One region of the Chitinophaga varians genome, then DNA from elsewhere that is predicted to be linked to it. Evidence: riboswitches for the same ligand, from Rfam matches in the RefSeq annotation. Region 1 holds a riboswitch; each other region holds the start of a gene.
What was found. A riboswitch is a leader RNA that binds a small molecule or an ion and turns the genes downstream of it on or off. The one in region 1 is predicted to bind cobalamin.
Positions count from the first base shown of each region.

Region 2: linked by a shared signal. The riboswitch ahead of metE (5-methyltetrahydropteroyltriglutamate--homocysteine S-methyltransferase) and the one ahead of HGH92_RS03975 (DUF5074 domain-containing protein) in region 1 are both predicted to bind cobalamin.
Region 3: linked by a shared signal. The riboswitch ahead of HGH92_RS00290 (DUF5074 domain-containing protein) and the one ahead of HGH92_RS03975 (DUF5074 domain-containing protein) in region 1 are both predicted to bind cobalamin.

Region 1 covers NZ_JABAIA010000001.1:978,128-982,056, reverse strand. Annotated here, with positions in the region: gene HGH92_RS03980 (S41 family peptidase) at 1-1,145, opposite strand, end outside; gene HGH92_RS03975 (DUF5074 domain-containing protein) at 1,265-2,539, opposite strand; cobalamin riboswitch at 2,734-2,941, opposite strand; gene HGH92_RS03970 (hypothetical protein) at 3,043-3,929, shown strand, end outside.
Region 2 covers NZ_JABAIA010000002.1:1,323,552-1,327,480, reverse strand. Annotated here, with positions in the region: gene HGH92_RS19960 (BrxA/BrxB family bacilliredoxin) at 170-595, opposite strand; cobalamin riboswitch at 816-998, shown strand; gene metE (5-methyltetrahydropteroyltriglutamate--homocysteine S-methyltransferase) at 1,163-3,487, shown strand; gene HGH92_RS19950 (VOC family protein) at 3,691-3,929, shown strand, end outside.
Region 3 covers NZ_JABAIA010000001.1:69,203-73,131, reverse strand. Annotated here, with positions in the region: gene HGH92_RS00295 (FG-GAP-like repeat-containing protein) at 1-571, opposite strand, end outside; cobalamin riboswitch at 789-1,007, shown strand; gene HGH92_RS00290 (DUF5074 domain-containing protein) at 1,255-2,406, shown strand; gene HGH92_RS00285 (PKD domain-containing protein) at 2,445-3,374, shown strand; gene HGH92_RS00280 (NUDIX domain-containing protein) at 3,494-3,929, opposite strand, start outside.

The sequences.
Region 1 (3,929 bases):
AAGTCGCCAAATACAGGCCGAAACCCGACAAGGTAATGCCCGTCTGTTTTTATGTCCCGCGGCTTAAAGCTTTGAGTGAAACTATTGGATATTTCAGGGTTGAAGTAACGTTCGAATGCTGTTTTCGTTGGGTCAGGCACTCTGGACCAGACATCTCCCACCATTTGGAAAGGTGCATCTGCGAGATAGGTCAGTAATTTAGCGGCCACCCTTATATCCCCTCCGGTATTGTGTCTCAGATCAATTATCAGGTTGTTGATACCTTTTTCATGTATCTCACGGAAAGCTTTCTGATAGATGGCGGTGTCTTCATATTGATAAGTATGGACTTCAAAACAGGCCAGGGAGGCGCCAGGTAAATAGCGCAATGGCAGGTATTCAGTTGCCCCGGATACCGCCCACCCATTGTAACTGTCAATTTCTTTCACCGGTTCTGCCTGTGGTATTTTGGAAGAAACCGTATCAACTGTTACGGCTTTCTCACTACCATCTTTCGTACGAATACGGATACGGTAGGGAGGCGCCCACCGGTAGCATTTATTACAGGCATCTTCAAACCCATCGTATTCGCTTAAAAACAGTTCCTTAAAAGTATGGTTGTTGCCATCCATAGCATATAAATCACTGCCGTGGCGAATGATGTCCGCCACAGGTACATCGTTCACGGACAACAGCTCATCGCCGGTATGGAGTGCCTCTACCTGGTGATAGGTAACCCAGGCTTTGTCGTCTTGCACTAAAACCTTGAATGGCAGATGGAATGTTTTATCTCCGGTGTATGGCTTGTAGTTAGCTGAATGTTTGATCTGGGTATGCCCGCATTTTAAAGCACTGACCAAAGGGGAGATTCTGGTAATAAATTCGTCTTCAGACACCGGCTGCCGAAGGGTGCCGGCAATACTGTGATACAGTTTGGCCACGCTGTCTGCCGGGGTATACAGGCCATAAGCCGGATGGATATCTTTGAAAGCCGTGAATAAGACCGACAGGTCCGCCTGCATGCTGTTTTCGGACAACAGCAGCCCGGTGCTATCATTGCCGGGCGTTTTGTCGTGTCCGTTTTGATGGTTGCAGCTTGTCAATACAACAAAAAACAGGGTGATACAAAGGATCACCTGTAGCGGAACTTTCGTTGTTGTTTTCATAATTGTCGGGTATCCTATATTCAGAGGGTAAGATACCTTATAAAGATATCAAGTATTTGTATAATAAAAAGAGGTCGTCTTAATATTAAGACAACCTCCTCTTTCAGTATCCGGTGTATTTAGTTAAAGGATTCGGTGAAGAATATACCAGCAGGAAATTTCGTGTGGTCTTTATAGTTAGCGCTTAAAATATCTTTATTGTTAAAGTTGAACACGCTGATATTATTAGTCAGGTAGTCTCTGCCATAAGCCTTCATGGTGTTCAGGTATACTTCTCCTGTGACCGGATGTACAGCGATATTGTTGTATACGATGTTGGCATTCTGAACGACTGTCTTTGCATCTGCCATAAATTCAGTTGCGCCCATGCTGAAAACGTGGCGGTATATTTTGGTACCGGCGCCGCTGAAATAAAGCGTGTCCCCCTTAGCCGTGATGCCCGGCGTAGCCCCAAAACCTGCGCTCACGCTGCCTGTGATGATATCATTGGCTTTTATCAGGGAGTAGTCCCTGAAATTGATTTTGGAAATTTTAGCAGGTGATCCGGTGGTGGATACCCAGATATTACCGTCACTGGCTCTTACCACACCGCTTACAGACCCTTTCATATCCAAAGCATAGGTGAGCGTGTCCTTATTCGGTTCCACGACATATACTTTAGAGCCGGCGGCGGCAAATATTTTATTGTTGGAAACGGCCAGGGTCAGCTTGGCGGCAGACCGGGAGCCTTTGATAAAGGTGAGGGCTTTGGTGATCGGATTAAATCTGTATAAGCCATTGTTATCACGGATGATGACATTTTCCTCGTTTAACACTGCCACATGCGTAGGCCAGCTTAATGCGGCCAGTTCATCGTTGTAGGCGGCTACCTTTTTAAGCGTTTCCGCATTGGCCACAACGAGCAGGCCGTCGTTGCTAAAAGCGTCGCCTACCGCGTTCTTTTTACCGTTTTGGGAAATGATGTATATTTTGTTGTTGCTGATGAAGAGGTCTTGTGCCACGTTTCCCAGTTGGGTGCCATTGGCCTTAAAGTAAGCACTGTCCGTTATTACGCCTTTGGGACTGATGAATATCAGTGATCCGTTCTCCGTGGTCATGTTGCCCTCATTTAAAATAAAGGTGCCGTATTTGTATTTTCCATATACGGTAACACTTGTCTGGGAGGAGACCTTTTTATTATTGGTGGAAGCGGTGACAGCGATAATATGTTCACCCATGTCCGTTGATACAAATTTAAAAATGGAGTCGGTAGCGGTGGTGCCCTTGCCGTTGACGGTCCAGTTGAAGGTGCTGCCCTGTGGCGCCTTTGCTTTAAACACCAGGGTGTCTTCCTGTGCTACACCGTTTTGAGAAAGCACATTGATGATGGCTACTTCTCCGGTCCCAACCGGCATAGGCTCAGTAGAATCTTTTTTTGAACAGGATACCAATGCGACGGCGACGAACGCCCCAAATGCGAAAACGCTTTTTTTCATAAAATGCTAGTACTAAATGACTGGTTTGATAGCCTATCAGATGACATGCGAAAACAATAAGACGCCGAAATAATTTCAGTGCAAGTTGCATTCAAAGCCCTATCCTCGAAGCTTTAAAAATTATCTGCATTGGCAGGTCTCCTGGCTTGTTCTCACTTCGGACGGCCTTCCCGTTTTTATTCACTAAAAACAGTGGCGAGTAGATGTCCGGGTGTTGTTGCAGAACTTACAGTAGCGGGTCTGCTCAGGATTTACACCTGATTCCCTATTAATTTTAACATCGTGAAACCTATGTTAAAAACCAATTGCGGCGCGAAAGTACAATAAATTATTGAAAAAGAAAGAGGTGCCGTTTGTGTGAACGACTAAAAAAGAATACTTTAGCCAGCTGAATACCAGTTTCTTCAAAAAAGAAAAGAAAGATGATTAACCCAACCACAAACGTATACAGAAAACAACTGATCGAAGGCTTTTCCATTCCCGCGGTTATCCGTAATGGCAGTTATTTTTTTGTTGATATTGATGTTTATGCAGATGGCAGAGTAGACTGCTGGAACTTTGAAGATCTCGCACATTTTAAGGAAGATGTCAGAAGAGGTTGGGTAGTGTTGAATATCCCGGACAATGAAGCTATCTCTATTCATGGACTGGGCAGCTGGACCATCACCAATGGTTCCTGGTTGTTTGATGCGGAAAGTTTTATTGACTATGTGTTGCAGCTGATCAGGATACTCAACCCAACACTGGAAAATATCTACCAATACAGGCAAAAAGTTGTTAATGGTATTAAGATAGGAGAGAGCGCAAACGGAACTGTTTACAAAGAACAAAAAAGAACGGCCAATGATTTTTTTCCTGAAAAAATAGGCGGGGAAAGCATACACCTGTTTTATAAAGTGAGCGAGGAATACCACCTGGTTAAAGTGATCATTTTCCCCGACCTTACCATTCATCTGTCCCGTCTGGAAAAAACGGTATACACCACCCTGGAAGAATTCGAGGAATTAATAACCAAAGGAATAATTTTGTCGGAAGTTCCGGTACATGCTAAAGTCAACATACATGGCCTTGGAAGCTTTACAGTCCAAAAGGAGCAGTATGCCACCGATATCCGGGAGAAATTACTGGAAGTCCGGGACATTATCAGGGAGTTAAAGGGAGAGCCTTCTTCCATCGAAGTTTGCAGAACGGCGTATCAGCAATACCTGGACAATCCAACACTCGAAAATAAGGAGCAGCTGAAGAGCAGTTACGAAGCCGTGCCCGATCATCAGAAAATGTATGTCGGAGATATGGACACCAAAGATGT
Region 2 (3,929 bases), on a different contig from region 1:
GTCGCCGGTATCACTTCTTACCCCAGGCTCCTCTCCATTGAAGACGACCGTACCCGCCAATGCATGCAATAGCTGCTGCTGCTGATCAAAACAGTTTTATCGCCCTTTATCTGCATAAAAAAGCCGGGGGACACCCGGCCTTTATTTACGCTGTAATTTATACTGCCATTTATACGGCAAGATATTCCTCCAGAACACTCTTCACATCATTGGCAACATCGTTCACCTCTCTGCTCTCAATTCTGAATTTCGGCAGGAAATAAATCAACTCCTTGTCCTTGAACAGCGCGATAGATGGTGATGAAGGAGGAATGTCCGGTATGTAACTACGGAAACGCGCAGTCGCTTCCATGTCCTGACCGGCAAAGACCGTCACTATACGGTCCGGCTTTTTAATACTGTTGTCTTCCATGATTTTCCTGATAGCAGGGCGGGCTACACCGGCAGCACAACCGCAGATGCTGTTGATGATCACCATTGTTGTTCCATCCTGGGCCATCGCTTTGTCTACATCCGCCGGCGTAAGCATTTCCTTTACGCCCAGGTCGGTCAGCTCATCTTTAAATGGCTTAATTAATAAAGGGGAATAAGGCATGATAATGTATTTGAGGGTTAGAAATGGGTAATCATATCACATTCTATAACACCACAACGTTTCAAAATGTTACCGGCAGATACAGCTTTTTTCTGACAGAGGCAGCTTTAAAAACCATTTAATACATTGAAAACCAGCAACAAAAAGCACCTTACAAAAACCGTTTGGCTTTTATCTGGCGAATTGTATACTTTCGCAGGCACAATCAGTTCTTACTTTATTTCTTATCAGCCGGAGAGGTTTTACTTCACGTAAATTAATAGGGAATTGTGTGTAAATCACAAGCTGTCCCGCAACTGTAAGTAACTTAAAGGTTTTGCCACAATGATGTCCACTGCCGCAAGGTGGGAAGGACGGCAAAATGTTACAAGCCAGGAGACCTGCCTAACCGGATTTGACAATGCTTTCGCGGATTGAAGTAATGTCGGATGATTTTCTCTGTGTACCTATGGGCATCCTGTGCCCTGCAGGGAGATCGTTTATGCTTCTCCGTCATTCCCCTTCCGCGAAACATCGTGAAATTCAGCAAAGAACTTTTAATTGATTTCATCATTTTAAAAGTTTCAGATGCGCACACACAATCTTGGCTACCCGAGGATAGGCAGCCGGCGTGAACTCAAAAAATCCTGCGAAGCTTACTGGGCAGGCAAACAGACACTGTCTGAATTATTAGCCACAGGGCAAGGCATTCGCCAAAAGAACTGGCAGCTTCAACAGGATGCCGGTATTGACCTCGTCCCATGCAACGACTTTTCCTTTTATGACCAGGTGCTGGACATGAGCCTGATGCTGGGCGCTATTCCAACGCGTTACATCCCCCTGATCACCGAGCGGCAATTGTCCGCCACCGACCTGATGTTTGCCATGGCAAGGGGTTATCAGCAGGACGGTTACGACATCACTGCCATGGAGATGACCAAATGGTTTGATACCAACTACCACTACATCGTCCCGGAATTCACGGCAGCACAGCAATTTGCACTCTTCTCTGAAAAAGCCATCGATGAGTTTAAAGAGGCCAGGCAGCAGCAGATCAATGCCAAACCGGTATTGCTTGGTCCTGTTTCATACCTGTTACTGGGCAAGGAAAAAGAACAACACTTCTCCCGTATTGAACTGATAGACCGCTTGCTGCCAGTGTATCTGCAGATCATCGGTAAACTGTATGATGCCGGCGCACGGACCATCCAGCTGGACGAGCCTTGCCTTTCCCTCAATCTGGCAGAAAAAGAAAGACAGGTGTTCAGCAGTGCCTATCACAACATAAAAGCGGCTTTCCCCGACCTGCATATCATATTGGCAAGCTATTTTGAATGTTATGGTGATAATCTTCCTACAGTCCTTCAACTGCCTGTTGACATCCTGCACCTTGATCTGGTGAGATGTCCGAGCCAACTGGGGGATATCCTTGCGTCCCCGTTACTGTCCGATACGATGCAACTGTCACTGGGACTGGTAGACGGAAGGAATATCTGGATCAATGACTACCGTCATTCCCTGTCACAGATATCGCAAGCCAGCAGTAAGCTCGGGGCCGGCAGGATATGGATCGCCCCTTCCTGTTCCCTGCTGCACTCCCCTTGTGACCTCAGCCTGGAGAGCCAGGAAAATACCCTGACGCCAGAAATCAAACAGTGGCTGGCCTTCGCCAAACAGAAAATCGAGGAAGTGGTAACATTACGGCAGTTGGCCTCCGCATCACCGGCAGCAGCCGCAACAGCCGGGCTGGAAGCAAATATCAGGGCTATAGAAAGCAGGAAAACATCTCCCCTGGTCCACGACCACAACGTAAAACAACGCACCGCTAAAATAACAGATGCCGATGCCCGCCGGCAGCACATCTTTGCAGAACGCAGGATACAGCAGCGGGCCGCGTTAAAACTGCCGCTGTTTCCCACTACCACCATCGGCTCTTTCCCACAGACCAAAGAAATACGCACCTGGCGCGCCGCACTCAAAAAACAGGAAATCACCCCGGAGCAGTACGATGCCCTGCTGAAAACAGAGACAGAGAAAGCTATCCGCTGGCAGGAAGAAATTGGCATCGATGTGCTGGTACATGGTGAATTTGAGCGTAACGATATGGTGGAATACTTCGGAGAACAGCTGTCAGGCTTCGTTTTCACAGAGAACGGCTGGGTGCAGAGTTATGGCTCCCGCTGTGTGAAACCACCGATCATCTATGGTGACGTACACCGCGAAACACCCATGACCGTGTACTGGTCCAGCTACGCCCAGTCGCTGACCCACAAACTGGTGAAAGGCATGCTGACCGGCCCGGTGACCATTCTTCAATGGAGTTTTGTCCGTAATGACCAGCCCCGCAGTGAAACCTGCACGCAGATTGCCTTAGCGATCAGGGATGAGGTGACAGACCTGGAAAAAGCCGGCATCAGGGTGATACAGATCGATGAACCGGCCATCCGCGAAGGACTGCCGTTAAGAAAAGAAAACTGGCAGGAGTATCTCCAGTGGGCCGTGCGCGCGTTTCGTATAGCCGCCAGCGGTGTAAAAGATGAAACACAGGTGCACACGCATATGTGTTATTCAGAGTTCAATGATATCATTCAACATATTGCCGATATGGATGCCGACGTGATCACCATCGAGTGTTCCCGTTCGCAGATGGAGCTGCTGGACGCATTCGCCGCCTTCCGCTATCCAAACGAGATCGGGCCCGGCGTATATGACATCCACTCTCCGCGGGTGCCTGCGGTAGATGAAATGACCGCGCTCATGGAAAAAGCCAGGGCTGTTATCCCGGCAGACCAGCTGTGGGTAAACCCCGACTGCGGCCTGAAGACACGTCACTGGGACGAAACACGGAAAGCGCTGATTGCCATGGTGGCCACGGCGCACGAGCTGCGCAAAACAGTAACAGCAGCAGTGTAACTTATGTTTTCATTTACTACCAGTTAACAACAAAGGACCGCTTTAGAGTGGTCCTTTTGTTTTGCGCTACACCGGACTCAGCATTCATGCAACCAGTCGGAAACAACCCGAAAAAGGTCGCAAAACACCACCCTTACGGATAAACTGATGGGCTATCTTTGAAGCTCGTTCAACAAAAAACATTTACCTTAAATCCATTAGTTATGAAACCAAAAAAAATCTGGGCCAATTTCGGCGTTCAGGATTTAGACCGGACCACAGCCTTCTATAAAGAACTTGGCTTTAAACACAATGGCGCATCAGATCAACTGACCAGCTTCTTCTTCGGCGATGACAATTTTGTGATCCATTTCTTTTTGAAGGATGTACTGGAACCTGCCATGAAGGGACCTATCATTGACACCAAAGCAGGGAATGAAATTATATTCACCATTTCCGCTGG
Region 3 (3,929 bases), 910 kb from region 1:
TAACGGCCAGCAGATCGGCTTTTCCATCACCGGTCATATCGGCCGTCAGGAATGTATAGCTGCTAAGATTGCCCTGGTTCTGCATTAGGGGAGCCATCAATGGAAAACCACTGCCACTGCTTCTCCAGATCACCGCTTTCCCAAGCTGTGGCTCAACAGCTATCAGATCGGCTTTTCCGTCACCAGACATATCAGACACCATAAAATTATATCCGCTATAATTGCCCTGGTTCTCCATCCAGGCTACAGGAGCACCGAAAACATAACCTTTATTTTCCCATACGACAGCACGGCCAAATTGTGGCGTAACAGCGATGAGATCGGCCCGCCCGTCGCCCGTCACATCACCAGTAAGAAAATTGTACCCGGTAAAGTTACCCTGTCTCTCCTGCATGATTTTGCTTTCAAATAACAGGTTGTTGATGGGCGTACCCTGTAACAGTAAAGCCCCCATTGTTTTTTCGCCTGCATCGAGGGGGGATAGTTTTTTTTCGGGTTTAGTGCAGGAAAAGAGGAGGAAGGCCATCAGCAACCAGATGGCGGGACAGGTTTTTTCAAATAGTTTTTTCATAAAATAAGGGTTTGAAGAACAACAATTAATTCGGTTAAGATATGCTTGCCAAAATATAGTTATTCCCTAAAATATTGTAGGTTTTTTAAGGCTTGACTAATTCAGTGGCGGATAAAGACGGGAATCCGGGAACCTGCCACGGGCTGGGGCTCCAGCGTGGTTTTCAGCCACTTTATTTTTTGCGCTTTATTTTATTGGATATAAGCGGAAGTTAACGTACGTTTGTAAGGCAACTGGTTGTTCTGTTCATGCAGAACATTAAAAGGGAATCCGGTGTAAAACCGGAGCTATCCCCGTAGCTGTAATCCTGCCTGCCGGCTTATAACCGGCAATGTTTTTCCGGAGTTTGCTCCATACCACTGTCTGCGATTGCGGATGGGAAGGTTTCCGGAAAAGCAGGAGAGCCAGAAGACCTGCCAGCTGTGATCACCATTCGTCGCTTTCGGGTGAAAGGCTGTAGAATGTAGGCCTGCCGGCTTTATATTCGCGTATTTGTTTTTTTGTTTCACCTGCGTGCGGGTACGGGAAAGAAAACCTGTACTGTTTTTTCAGGCTGTGAAAAGCAGCTATTGTAGCAAATTGTTTTTGAGTGAAAAACAAAATGGATAACCCTTGCCTCCTATGAACGACCGGATGTCCTATGATGCTCATTTTTTATTTAGCATAACCACAATTTGTAAACTATGAAATCAATCAAGTGTTTGGCCCTGGCGGCCTCGCTGTTAATCCTGTTCGCCGCCTGTAAAAAAGAAAACACCGATTCCGGGTTAGGACTGATAACCAAAGAAAACGCCAATGCGGTACATGCCGGTGCAACCCTCCTCGGCAAATATCAAAACGGCTTCCTGATGGTACATGAAGGACAGTACGGTGTCAACAATGGTGATCTGTGGTACTATAGCTATGACAGCAACAAAGTAGCGAAAGACATCTACAAAGCGGAGAACCCCGGTAAAAACCTGGGCCCAACTACCTCCACACTGCAGTTTGCCACTATCTACAATGGCAAGGTGTATATGGTCGCAAAAGTGGGAGGCCCGCTGGTGGCCACTGATGCCAATTCCCTGGTGGAAACCGGCAGGATTGCCAATCTGCCTCAAAGTGAAGGTTATGCCTTCGTAGGCGTAGATGCCAGCAGAGGGCTGCTGAGCGCGGTGGACGGTGTTTATCGCATCAGCCTCTCCGGGCCATCGCTGGGCGCCAAAGTAGCAGGCATTAGCGGCCCTGCGGGCGATATGCTGCTGGCTGGCAACTATGTGTTTGTGATGACCAAAGACGATGGGGTAGTGGCACTGAACGTATCCGACTACAGCATCGCGAAAAAATTTGGTATCGGCGACGCAGGCTTTGCCCGTACCAATGACGGCACTGTCTGGGTAGCCGGTAAAGATTCACTGGTGGCCATTAACCCGGCTTCGTTGGCGGTGTCCCGTGTGAAACTGCCTTTTGCCACTACTAACCCTTGGGCTTATCTGTCCTGGCGCTCCGGTTCCCTGACATCTGACGGATCATCCGTGTTTATTGCCGCCCGTCAGTCCACTGCCGGTATTGGCGGCAACATCGAATATGGTGGTACGCAGTTGTACCGTTATGTTCCGGGTAATCCCGCGTCGCTGTCAGCGCCTTTCCTGACAGTGCCTTCCGGTCAATATTTCTACGGTTCTGCCGTACGCTATAACGCCACGCGCAATGAACTGCTGGTGATCACGCTCACAGACCAGTTCGGCGCCAGCAACGATAACCGTTGGCTGATGTATGACGCCAATACCGCCGCGTTGAAAGAAACAGTGCGGTATACCGGTTATTATTTCCCGGCCCTGCCAGTATTTTATTGATCATGTTCCTTCTTTCCCTCCAACCTTAAATAAATAATATGAAGATTTCCTATTTGCCAGCTATCGCACTGGCCACCCTTTTTTTCTCGTCTTCCTGCCGTAAAGAGGCTTTAACGGGTACGCTGAACAGCCCTGAAACAGCACGTGCCGGGATTGTCAGCAATGTGGCTGTCAGGCAGGCCACGCTGACCAGTAGCCCGCTTATCAGTACCGTATATACGTACATGCCGGCGCCGGGTCAGTACATCAATGAGTCTGGCCTGGGTTCTGCCGCTGCTGCGCAGGCATTGGTGGGTAGCACCACTAACATGGTATCGCTGGGCGGCTATGGTGGTTACATTGTTTTTGGGTTTGATCATTCCGTAGTGAACGGGACCGGGGCAGACCTCGGCATATATGGCAATCCGTCCGGCCCTGCCTATCAATGGTCTGAGCCGGGGATTGTGATGGTAAGCCAGGACGTTAATGCCAACGGTATTCCTGATGATCCCTGGTATGAACTGGCCGGCAGCGAATACACTGCGTCCGGTACTGTCAAAAATTACCGGATCACCTATTACAATCCACATGCTGCCGGAACAAATGTAAACTGGACCGATAACCTGGGCAACAGCGGATATGTACAGGCCAATGCCTTTCATACGGCCAACAACTACTATCCGGCCATGGCGCCCAACCAGGACTCTGTTACCTTTACGGGCACCAGACTGGTGAATACGCTGGTATCGGGAGGAATACTCACCAATCTTGCTTTTGCATGGGGATACACCGACAGCTATTCCAGTGAGTATCCCACTTTGGGATACAACACTGTGGATATTGCCAATGCAGTCAATGCGAGTGGTCAACCGGTAACGCTCAATGCCATTGATTTTGTGAAAGTGTATACGGGCCAGAACTGCAATGCAGGCGCCATGTTAGGGGAGATCTCCACCGAAGTGAGAGGAGCGCGCGACCTTCATCTGTAAAAAACAAACCTCCGCTTTTGTCATAAACGGTAAAACCTTCGCTTTTATCACAACGATAAAACCTTCGCTTTTATCGCAGCGGTAAAATCACCGCTTTGATCTAAACGTAGCCCAGGGCTTCAGCCCTGGGACCTTAATAATTCATCGATGAATGCCGCTTGTTGCGGATTGATCATTTTTTTAGCCGTACCGGCGTCAAACCAGCCGGCTTTGTCAATTTCCGGGAACTGTTTCTTTTTGCCGGAATGCGGCGGCCATTCTATTTCGAATAAATTGCTCACGATGGCCTGGTGGTCCAGGTCGCCTTCGGTGGCCCAGCAAAGCACTTGTTTGCCTCCTTTCTGGGTGACAGGTTGCAGTGGGATAAATGTTCCTCCCGGCCGGTAGCCGGTTTCTTCTTCAAACTCACGGATAGCTGCTTGCAATGGGGCTTCTCCCGGTGCTATTTCTCCTTTGGGTATGCTCCACCATCCGGCGTCTTTTTTGGCAAAGAAGGGGCCGCCGGGATGTACCAGGAAGTAGTTTGTGATGCCTTTGTGCTTTCGGTAGAGCAGG